One region of the Streptomyces sp. NPDC002643 genome, then DNA from elsewhere that is predicted to be linked to it. Evidence: predicted binding sites of a transcription regulator. Region 1 holds the regulator's gene; the other holds the start of a gene.
The links. The regulator HspR, encoded in region 1, represses chaperone genes until heat shock. The targets are predictions, from matches to a motif close to TTGAGNNNNNNNNNCTCAA.
Positions count from the first base shown of each region.

Region 2: a site for HspR is predicted at 3,825-3,843, ahead of lon (endopeptidase La). Genes of this name have one in related genera too.

Region 1 is NZ_JBSFVY010000029.1:26,220-31,554, forward strand. Features, by position in the region: gene dnaK (molecular chaperone DnaK) at 1-1,712, shown strand, start outside; gene grpE (nucleotide exchange factor GrpE) at 1,709-2,383, shown strand; gene dnaJ (molecular chaperone DnaJ) at 2,453-3,631, shown strand; gene ACWD4G_RS34235 (heat shock protein transcriptional repressor HspR) at 3,637-4,083, shown strand; gene ACWD4G_RS34240 (PA14 domain-containing protein) at 4,165-5,335, opposite strand, start outside.
Region 2 is NZ_JBSFVY010000025.1:105,145-110,479, reverse strand. Features, by position in the region: gene ACWD4G_RS32290 (rhomboid-like protein) at 1-445, shown strand, start outside; gene ACWD4G_RS32285 (MarR family winged helix-turn-helix transcriptional regulator) at 467-1,027, opposite strand; gene lon (endopeptidase La) at 1,388-3,802, opposite strand; gene ACWD4G_RS32275 (sporulation protein) at 4,010-4,750, shown strand; gene ACWD4G_RS32270 (protein phosphatase 2C domain-containing protein) at 4,809-5,335, opposite strand, start outside.

The DNA.
Region 1 (5,335 bases):
TCGTCGGCGAGGTCGCCAAGCGCCAGGCGGTCACCAACGTGGACCGGACCATCCGGTCCGTCAAGCGTCACATGGGTACGGACTGGAAGATCGAGCTGGACGGCAAGCCGTTCAACCCGCAGCAGATCTCCGCGTTCATCCTGCAGAAGCTGAAGCGGGACGCGGAGGCCTACCTCGGCGAGAAGGTGACCGACGCGGTCATCACCGTCCCGGCGTACTTCAACGACTCCGAGCGGCAGGCGACGAAGGAAGCCGGTGAGATCGCCGGTCTCAACGTCCTGCGCATCGTCAACGAGCCCACCGCCGCCGCCCTGGCGTACGGCCTCGACAAGGACGACCAGACCATCCTCGTCTTCGACCTCGGTGGCGGCACCTTCGACGTGTCCCTCCTGGAGATCGGCGACGGCGTCGTCGAGGTGAAGGCCACCAACGGTGACAACCACCTCGGTGGTGACGACTGGGACCAGCGCGTCGTCGACTACCTGGTGCAGCAGTTCCGCGCCGGCCACGGCGTGGACCTCGCCAAGGACAAGATGGCGCTCCAGCGGCTCCGCGAGGCCGCCGAGAAGGCCAAGATCGAGCTGTCCTCGTCCACCGAGACCTCGATCAACCTGCCCTACATCACCGCCTCCGCCGAGGGCCCCCTGCACCTCGACGAGAAGCTCACCCGCGCCCAGTTCCAGCAGCTGACGGCCGACCTGCTGGAGCGCTGCAAGACGCCGTTCCACAACGTCATCAAGGACGCCGGGATCGCCCTCTCCGAGATCGACCACGTCGTTCTCGTCGGTGGATCGACGCGTATGCCGGCCGTCGCCGAGCTGGTCAAGGAGCTGACCGGTGGCAAGGAGGCCAACAAGGGTGTGAACCCGGACGAGGTCGTCGCCATCGGCGCCTCGCTCCAGGCCGGTGTGCTGAAGGGTGAGGTCAAGGACGTCCTGCTCCTCGACGTGACCCCGCTGTCCCTCGGTATCGAGACCAAGGGCGGCATCATGACCAAGCTCATCGAGCGGAACACGACGATCCCGACCAAGCGGTCCGAGATCTTCACCACCGCCGAGGACAACCAGCCGTCCGTGCAGATCCAGGTCTACCAGGGCGAGCGCGAGATCGCGGCGTACAACAAGAAGCTCGGGATGTTCGAGCTGACCGGTCTGCCGCCGGCGCCCCGCGGTGTCCCGCAGATCGAGGTGTCCTTCGACATCGACGCCAACGGCATCATGCACGTGACCGCGAAGGACCTGGGCACGGGCAAGGAGCAGAAGATGACCGTCACCGGCGGCTCCTCGCTGCCGAAGGACGAGGTCGACCGGATGCGCCAGGAGGCCGAGCAGTACGCGGAGGAGGACCAGAAGCGTCGCGAGGCCGCCGAGACCCGCAACCAGGGCGAGCAGCTCGTCTACCAGACCGAGAAGTTCCTCAAGGACAACGAGGACAAGGTCCCCGGTGACATCAAGACCGAGGTCGAGGCCGCCGTCGAGGAGCTGAAGGGCACCCTCAAGGGCGAGGACACCACCGAGATCCGCACCGCCACCGAGAAGGTCGCGGCCGTCTCGCAGAAGCTCGGCCAGGCCCTGTACGCCGACGCCCAGGCCGCGCAGGCCGCAGGCGGTCCGGAGGGCGCCGCCGGCGGTGGGGCCAAGGCCGCCGACGACGACGTCGTGGACGCCGAGATCGTCGACGAGGACCGTGACCGCAAGGACGGTGCCGCGTGACGGAGGAGACCCCGGGCTTCGACGAGCAGCAGCCGCAAGGTCAGCCGCAGCAGCCCGACGTCCCCTCCGGCTCCGAGGACGCCGAGCCGAAGGCCGCCCCCCAGGAGGGGGCGGCCCCGGCCGGGGACACGGCGGCGACGGCCCAGGTGGCCGGGCTGACGGCACAGCTGGACCAGGTGCGTACGGCGCTCGGTGAGCGCACGGCGGACCTCCAGCGGCTCCAGGCCGAGTACCAGAACTACCGCCGCCGGGTCGAGCGCGACCGGATCACGGTCCGGGAGATCGCCATCGCGAACCTCCTGACCGAGCTCCTGCCCGTCCTCGACGACGTCGGCCGGGCGCGGGAGCACGGCGAACTCGTCGGCGGCTTCAAGTCGGTCGCCGAATCGCTGGAGACCGTCGCCGCCAAGATGGGCCTGCAGCAGTTCGGCAAGGAGGGCGAGCCCTTCGACCCGACCATCCACGAGGCCCTGATGCACAGTTACGCGCCGGACGTCACGGAGACCACGTGCGTGGCGATCCTCCAGCCGGGGTATCGCATCGGCGAACGCACCATCCGCCCCGCGCGGGTGGCCGTCGCCGAACCCCAGCCGGGGGCGCAGACCGTGAAGGCCGACGAGGGCACCGAGGCGGCCGACGACAAGGAGAGCGGTGGCCCGGAGGAGGGCTGACGCCGACGCCGCGCACGGCAGGCACGGCGAGGTCGCTAAGCGGAACACCGGAAAGGGGGTACGTCGAGGATGAGCACCAAGGACTTCATCGAGAAGGACTACTACAAGGTCCTCGGCGTCCCCAAGGACGCCACCGAGGCCGAGATCAAGAAGGCGTACCGCAAGCTCGCCCGCGAGTTCCACCCGGACGCCAACAAGGGCAACGCCAAGGCGGAGGAGCGCTTCAAGGAGATCTCCGAGGCGAACGACATCCTCGGCGACCCCAAGAAGCGCAAGGAGTACGACGACGCCCGCGCCCTCTTCGGCAACGGCGGCTTCCGCCCCGGGCCCGGAGGCGCGGGCGGCTCCTTCAACTTCGACCTGGGCGACCTCTTCGGAGGCGGGCCCCAGGGCGGCCAGGGACAGGGCGGCTTCGGCGGCGGCCTCGGCGATGTCTTCGGCGGCCTGTTCAACCGGGGCAGCTCCGGTACGACGCGGGTGCAGCCGAGGCGCGGCCAGGACATCGAGTCCGAGGTCACCCTCAGCTTCACCGAGGCCATCGAGGGCGCGACCGTACCGCTGCGGATGTCCTCGCAGTCCCCGTGCAAGGCATGTTCCGGCACCGGCGACGCCAACGGCACCCCCCGGGTGTGCCCGACGTGCGTCGGCACCGGCCAGGTCGCGCGGGGCTCCGGCGGCGGCTTCTCACTGACCGACCCCTGCCCCGACTGCAAGGGCCGGGGCCTGATCGCCGAGAACCCCTGCGACATCTGCAAGGGCTCCGGCCGCGCCAAGTCCTCGCGCACCATGCAGGTCCGTATCCCGGCCGGCGTCTCCGACGGGCAGCGCATCCGGCTGCGCGGCAAGGGCGCCCCCGGCGAGCGGGGCGGCCCGTCCGGCGATCTGTACGTCGTCGTGCATGTCGACCCGCACCCCGTGTTCGGCCGCAAGGACGACAACCTCACGGTGACCGTACCGGTGACGTTCACCGAGGCCGCGCTCGGCGGGGAGGTCAGGGTCCCCACCCTGGGCGGCCCCCCGGTCACCCTGAAACTGCCCCCGGGCACCCCCAACGGCCGTACGATGCGGGCCCGGGGCAAGGGCGCCTTCCGCAAGGACGGCACCCGAGGGGATCTGCTGATCACGGTCGAGGTGAGTGTCCCGAAGGACCTGTCGGGGAAGGCTCGTGACGCGCTTGAGGCGTATCGCGAGGCGACCGCCGGCGAGGACCCGCGGGCGGAGCTGTTCCAGGCCGCGAAGGGAGCATGAGTGTGATGGACGGCCGCCGGAGAAACCCCTACGAGCTGACGGAAGAGACACCGGTGTACGTCATCTCGGTGGCCGCCCAGCTCTCCGGTCTGCATCCGCAGACCCTGCGTCAGTACGACCGTCTCGGCCTGGTCTCCCCCGACCGCACCGCCGGGCGCGGCCGCCGCTACTCGGCCCGCGACATCGAACTGCTCCGCCAGGTGCAGGCGTTGTCGCAGGACGAGGGCATCAACCTGGCCGGCATCAAGCGCATCATCGAGCTGGAGAACCAGGTCGCCGCGCTCCAGGCGAGGGTCGCCGAGATGGAGGCCGCGCTGGACGGCGCCGCCGCGGCGATGCGGCAGCGCGAGGCCGCCGTCCACGCCTCGTACCGCCGCGATCTGGTGCCGTACCAGGATGTGCAGCAGACCAGCGCGTTGGTGGTGTGGCGGCCGAAGAAGGCCAAGGACTGAGCGGAACGAGCAAAGGGAAGGGGCCCGGAGGTTCTGATGAACCTCCGGGCCCCTCCTTCATGCGGTCGTGCGCTCAACCGGTCACAGCCAGGAGTCCCAGATGCCGTAGGCCTCCTGCTCCACGACCTCCTCCTTGCCGGTGGGGTCGATGTAGACGGCCCGGTAGTAGTACAGGCCGAGGCGGTCCTGGTTCACCGTTGTGTCCATGTGGAACCGCGGGTCGTCGACCTTGCCCGTGGCGAACGTGGTCCAGGCGGCGGTGGCCGGGTCCCAGCGCTCCCAGCGGTAGTCCGTGTAGTCGCCGCACGGCATGTCGTAGATCGTCACGCCGCAGCGGACGTACAGCTCGGGGTACTGGTCCTCGATGATCCCGGTACCGGTCCAGCCCGGCGGCAGGGTGTCGGGCAGGGTGACGGCGACCTCGGCGTGGTGGAAGGTCTCGGGACCTTCGTCCAGGTACGTGCGGTCGGTCGCGGCCACGCGGTAGACGTGTTCCTTGCCGTCGGGCAGCGTCGGACAGAGGATCTCGGTGTCGGCGAGGGAGTCACCGCCCCAGCAGTTCTGCTTCCACACCGTCTCCCCGGTCTCCGGGTCGGTGGTGCCCTGCCAGACGTAGTAGGCGATGACGTCGTCGTCGGCCGGCGGGGTCCAGGTGAGCCGGACGCCCAGCGGGATGGTCTCGGCGCTCAGGTCGGTGACCGCGGCGGGGCGCTGGGTGTCGTCGGTGGTCCCGGTGATCGGCTCGCTCGGCTGCGAGCGGTGCCCGAACCGGTCGACGACGACGATCCGGTACTCGTACGTCGTCTCGGAGGCGCCGGTGCCGTCCAGACAGTGCGAGTGGATGACCTGGTCGGCCGTCGCGTAGGCGGGGTCGTTCGCGTCCTTGCTGCTGTACGTGTAGCTGTACGGCGCCTCCAGCGGACCCTCGCCGGTGATCTGCGGGGAGCACTGCGTCACGGTCGTGGACTGCCCGGTCGCCGGGTCCGTGCGGACGATCTCGTACGTCGACAGATGGTCCTCGTCGGCGGCCCACGGGTCGGCGCTGCGCCAGGCCAGGTTCACGCCCTTCTGCCAGACCAGCCGGATGTAGGGCTTGTACGGGGCGATCGCCTCGGGCCGGTCCGCCATCGTCAGGGTGACCTCGGCGGGCGCGGAGGCGTTGCCCTTGGCGTCCAGCGCGCGGACCGCGTACCGGTACGTGTCGGCCGGGGCCAGCTTCTGCAGGGGCACCATATCGGTCGCCGTGGTGGTG
Region 2 (5,335 bases), on a different contig from region 1:
CGCGCTGGAGCGCCGTGTCGGAGGGGTGCGTACGGCTGCGGTGTTCCTGCTGGGCCATGTCCTCGCCACCCTCGCGACGGAGGTCCCGGTCGGTCTGGCGGTCGCCGTCGGGCACCTTCCCGAGAGTTCCCTCCACCGCCTCGACTACGGCATCAGCTTCGGTGTGGCGGCGAGTGCGGGGGCGCTGGCGGGGCTGCTGCCGGCGTGGGTGCGCCGGCCGGTGCTGGTGCTGTTCGGCGGCATGCTCGTCGACGATCTGATCGCCTTCTCCGATCCCATGACCAACTGGGGGCATCTGATGTCGCTGGCCATCGGGGTCGCCACTTGGCCGGTGGTGCGGAGGTGGGCGCGGGAGGCCGGGGCCCGCGCGGCTGCCGGGGCGGGCATGGGGGCGGGGACCGGTGCGGGCGCGGGGCGGACTCCGGGCGCTACGACCCTCGCCTAGCCGCCCGATGCTCCGCGGCCCTCAGCTCTCCCCGCCCCGGTTCAACTGGTGCAGCAGGCGGGCCAGTTCGGCGACCTCGGTTCGGTCCCAGCCCGCGAGTTGGCGTACGTAGGCGCCGCGGCGGGCGTCGCGGACGGCGCGGAAGCGGGCTCGGCCCTCGTCGGTGAGGTGGACGAGCCAGGCGCGGCCGTCGGCGGGGTCGGGTTCGCGGGCGATGAGGCCGAGGTGTTCGAGGGCGCGGAGCTGGCGGGACATGGTGGCCTTGCCGACGCCGATGTAGGCGGCGAGTTCGGTGGCGCGGAGGCGGCCGGCCTCGTCGAGGCGGGCGAGCAGACCGTACGCCGCGGACTCCAGGTCCGGGTGGACCGCCCGCGCCATCTCGCCGGACTTGGCCCGCGCCCGGCGCAACAGCACCGTCAGCTCCCGCTCCAACGCCAGGAACGCCTGATCCATCCCAGCCGCCGCCCCGCCCGAACCGGCCCCGGTTCCGGCCGCCGGCCCGACCGAACCGGCCCCGGTTCCGGCCGTCGGCCCGTCCGAACCGGCCCCGGTCTCGTCGCCGTTTCCACCCTCGTCGTGCACGTCAGCGTCTCCTGATTCCGTGTCCGGTTCCGATGTCGGTTCCCGGGCCGGTTCCGATGTGGCGTTCCCCGGTGCTTTCCGCGTTCCCGGCGGTTCTTGTCGTGGGCCACCCGTACGGGCGGCGCCGTAAGTATTTCGCAGGTGGGGGACCGTGCCGATCGCACCCACCCCCGGCGATCCCGTCACCCCGCCACCCCCCGTAACGCGCCCCCGCCCCCCCGCACAGGGAAAGGCCCGGGTCCCCCTCACGGAACCCGGGCCTCCCTCGTCCGGTGGGTGTCCGTCACACCACCACCGGAGTCTTGTCCGAGCCGGGCCGGGCCGCCGATCGGGCCGGTGGCCGTCGGCGGCCGGCTCGGCTCACGCCGCCACTGGCACCTCCGTCGTCGCCCCGTTGGTCGCCGGGGCCAGCGCCAGCTCCAGTACCTGCCGGACATCCGTCACCGCGTGGACGTCGAGCCTGTCGAGGACCTCGGCGGGGACGTCGTCCAGGTCGGGCTCGTTGCGCTTGGGAATGATCACGGTCGTGACGCCCGCCCGGTGCGCGGCGAGGAGCTTCTGCTTGACGCCGCCGATGGGCAGGACGCGTCCGGTCAGCGAGACCTCGCCGGTCATGGCCACATCCGTGCGGACCAGCCGGCCGGAGAGGAGCGAGGCCAGGGCCGTCGTCATCGTGATGCCCGCGCTCGGGCCGTCCTTCGGCACCGCGCCCGCCGGGAAGTGGATGTGCACTCCGCGGTCCTTCAGATCGGCGACCGGCAGTTCCAGTTCCGCGCCGTGCGAGCGGAGGAAGGACAGGGCGATCTGGGCGCTCTCCTTCATCACATCGCCCAGCTGCCCGGTGAGCGTCAGGCCCGCCGCGCCCGTCTCCGGGTCGGCCAGCGACGCCTCCACGTACAGGACGTCACCGCCCGCGCCGGTCACCGCGAGCCCGGTGGCCACACCGGGGACGGCCGTACGGCGCTCCGCCGGGTCCTGGGCCGACTCGGGCACATGGTGGGGGCGCCCGATGAGACCGCGCAGATCGCCGTCCGTGACGGTGAACGGCAGCTTCCGTTCGCCCAGTTCGTGCTGGGCGGCCACCTTGCGCAGCAGCCTCGCGATGGAACGCTCCAGGTTGCGGACGCCCGCCTCGCGTGTGTACTCACCGGCGAGCTTGCGCAGCGCGCCCTCGTCGAGGGTGACCTCGTCCTTGTCCAGGCCCGCCCGCTCCAGCTGACGCGGCAGCAGATGGTCCCGGGCGATGACGACCTTCTCGTCCTCGGTGTAGCCGTCGAGGCGGACCAGCTCCATCCGGTCCAGCAGGGCCTCCGGGATGGCCTCCAGGACGTTCGCCGTGGCGAGGAACACCACGTCGCTCAGGTCCAGTTCGACCTCCAGGTAGTGGTCCCGGAAGGTGTGGTTCTGGGCGGGGTCGAGGACTTCGAGCAGCGCGGCGGCGGGGTCGCCCCGGAAGTCGGACCCGACCTTGTCGATCTCGTCGAGGAGGACGACCGGATTCATCGACCCGGCCTCCTTGATCGCGCGCACGATACGGCCGGGCAGCGCGCCCACGTACGTACGACGGTGGCCGCGGATCTCCGCCTCGTCCCGTACGCCGCCGAGCGCGACCCGGACGAACTTCCGCCCCATGGCGTGCGCGACGGACTCGCCGAGCGAGGTCTTGCCGACGCCGGGCGGACCGACCAGGGCGAGTACGGCACCTCCGCGCCGCCCGCCCACGACCCCCAGCCCCCGGTCGCTGCGCCGCTTGCGCACCGCCAGGTACTCGGTGATCCGCTCCTTCACGTCCTCCAGACCGGCGTGCTCGGCGTCGAGGACGCGCTGGGCGCCCTGGATGTCGTACTCGTCCTCCGTGCGCTCGTTCCACGGCAGCTCCAGCACCGTGTCGAGCCACGTCCGAATCCAGCCGCCCTCCGGCGACTGGTCGCTGGACCGCTCCAGCTTGTCGACCTCCTTGAGTGCGGCCTCGCGGACCTTCTCGGGCAGGTCGGCGGCCTCGACCCGGGCCCGGTAGTCGTCGGACTCCTCGCCCTCCTGCTCGCCGTTCAGCTCGCGCAGCTCCTTGCGCACGGCTTCGAGCTGGCGGCGCAGCAGGAACTCGCGCTGCTGCTTGTCGACGCCCTCCTGGACGTCCTTGGCGATGGTCTCGGCGACGTCCTGTTCGGCGAGGTGGTCGCGCAGCTGCTGGGTGGCGAGCTTCAGCCGGGCGACCGGGTCGCCGGTCTCCAGGAGCCGGATCTTCTGCTCGGTGGTCAGGAAGGGGGAGTACCCGGAGTTGTCGGCGAGCGCGGAGACGTCGTCGATGGCCTGCACCCGGTCGACCACCTGCCAGGCGCCGCGCTTGCGCAGCCAGGCGGTGGCGAGGGCCTTGTACTCCTTGACCAGCTCGGCGACATGGCCCGGCAGCGGGTCGGGCAGGCTCTCCTCCACTCGGGTGCCCTCGACCCACAGGGCCGCGCCCGGCCCGGTCGTACCGGCGCCGATCCGCACCCGTCGATGGCCGCGGATCAGCGCGCCCGGGTCGCCGTCGGCGAGCCGTCCGACCTGCTCGACGGTGCCGAGCACGCCCGTACTCGCGTAGGTCCCGTCGATCCGTGGCACCAGCAGCACCCGCGGCTTGCCGGGCTCCGCCCGCGACGCCGCCTGCGCGGCCTCCACCGCGGCCCGTACATCCGTGTCGTTGAGGTCCAGCGGCACCACCATGCCGGGCAGCACGACCTCGTCGTCGAGCGGCAGTACGGGCAGGGTGAGCGGTGCAGACGTCGAAGCCATGATCTCTCCCTCGGCAGCGAACTTGAGCTATGCCGACTCAATGCAGATGAGCCCCGGGATGTTCCCAGGGGGGTATGGCGTTCGCTGTGGGCGATCAGAGGGAGGGGTATCGGGCCAGTGTGGGGCGGCCGGCGTGAGCGTAGGGTGCCGCGAAAGATCGTTCGAGTACCGGATGGGGCGATCGGCTCTCACGGGGAGGAAGCCTTCATGGCGTTCCGTAAGTTCTTGAGTTCGCTCGGTATCAACGCGCCCGAGGTGGAGACGGTGCTCGGTGCCACCGTCGTGCGGCCGGGGGAGGTGCTGGAGGCCGTCGTGCGGTTGCGCGGGGGTGGCGCCGATGTGGAGGTCGAGCGGCTGAAGCTGGATGTGGTGACGCGGGCGGAGGACCGGGAGGAGACCGAGAGCGGCTGGGTCAATCCGCTGACGATCGTCACGGTCACGGTCGACGGGCCCTTCACCCTGCGCGCGGGCGAGGAGCGCACGGAACGGGTCGCCCTGCGGCTGCCCTGGGAGCTGCCCCTCACCCATGTCCTCGGCGGCCGGCGGCTGCGCGGCGCCCGGGTGGCCGTACGCACCGAGCTGGCCATCGACAACTCCGTCGACAAGGGCGACTTCGACGAGTTCCAGGTGTACGCGCTGCCCGCCCAGGACGCGATCCTGCAGGCGTACGTCGACCTCGGCTTCCGCTTCGACGAGGCCGAGGTGAAGCTGGGCACGCCCAGGGGAGGGCAGAACTCCCGGGTGAACTACTGGCAGGAGATCGAGACCTGGTTCCCCCGCGAGTACGGCAACGGCCTCCAGCTGGAGTCCGTTTTCGTGGCCCGCCCCGACTCCCTCGACCTCATCACCGGCGCCTCCGGACCCCATCTGTTCGCCTACGCCGAACTGGACCAGGACGCCTGGACCAAGCGCATCGACCAGCACATGCGGGAGACGTTCCTGCGCTGAAGCGAAGGGCGACGGGGAGCGGCCCGAAGGGGCCACGAAGACGATCGCAGGTGAAGCGTCACGGCTCCACGAAGACCGCGCTCGCGTCGTCGTGGCGTTTCGCCCGGCCCAGGAACCGCCGCTCCTCGTCGGCGCGTTCGAGGTCGCGCACCCGGCCGATCAGCGCCGACGCGCCCTCCTTTCGTATGAATGTGAAGCAGTCCGTCCAGTCGCCCTCGCGGAACTTCTCGACCCAGCGGGTGGCGCCGTCCGTGAGGGCGGCCAGGGCGTGCACTTCGTGGCGGGGGGCGGTTCCCGCCAGGGCCCGGCCGGTCACCGTCGGGTCCGCCGCCGCCGTCCAGAAGCCGCCCTCCTTGTTGCGGAAGGTCGCGTCGGTGAGGGCCGCCGACCTCAGGGCGGCGCGCGGGACACGGGAGAGACGGTCGTCCAGGACGGCCGTCACCGTGCCGTCCGGTGCCTCGAACAGCAGGGCCGAGTCCGAGAGGACCAGATGCTCCACGGTCTCCTCGGACCAGCGGGCGAGGACCACCGTGGCCTGGGGTGTGCGCGGGTGAGAAAGGTCACAGGTTTGCGCGTGGGATTCGG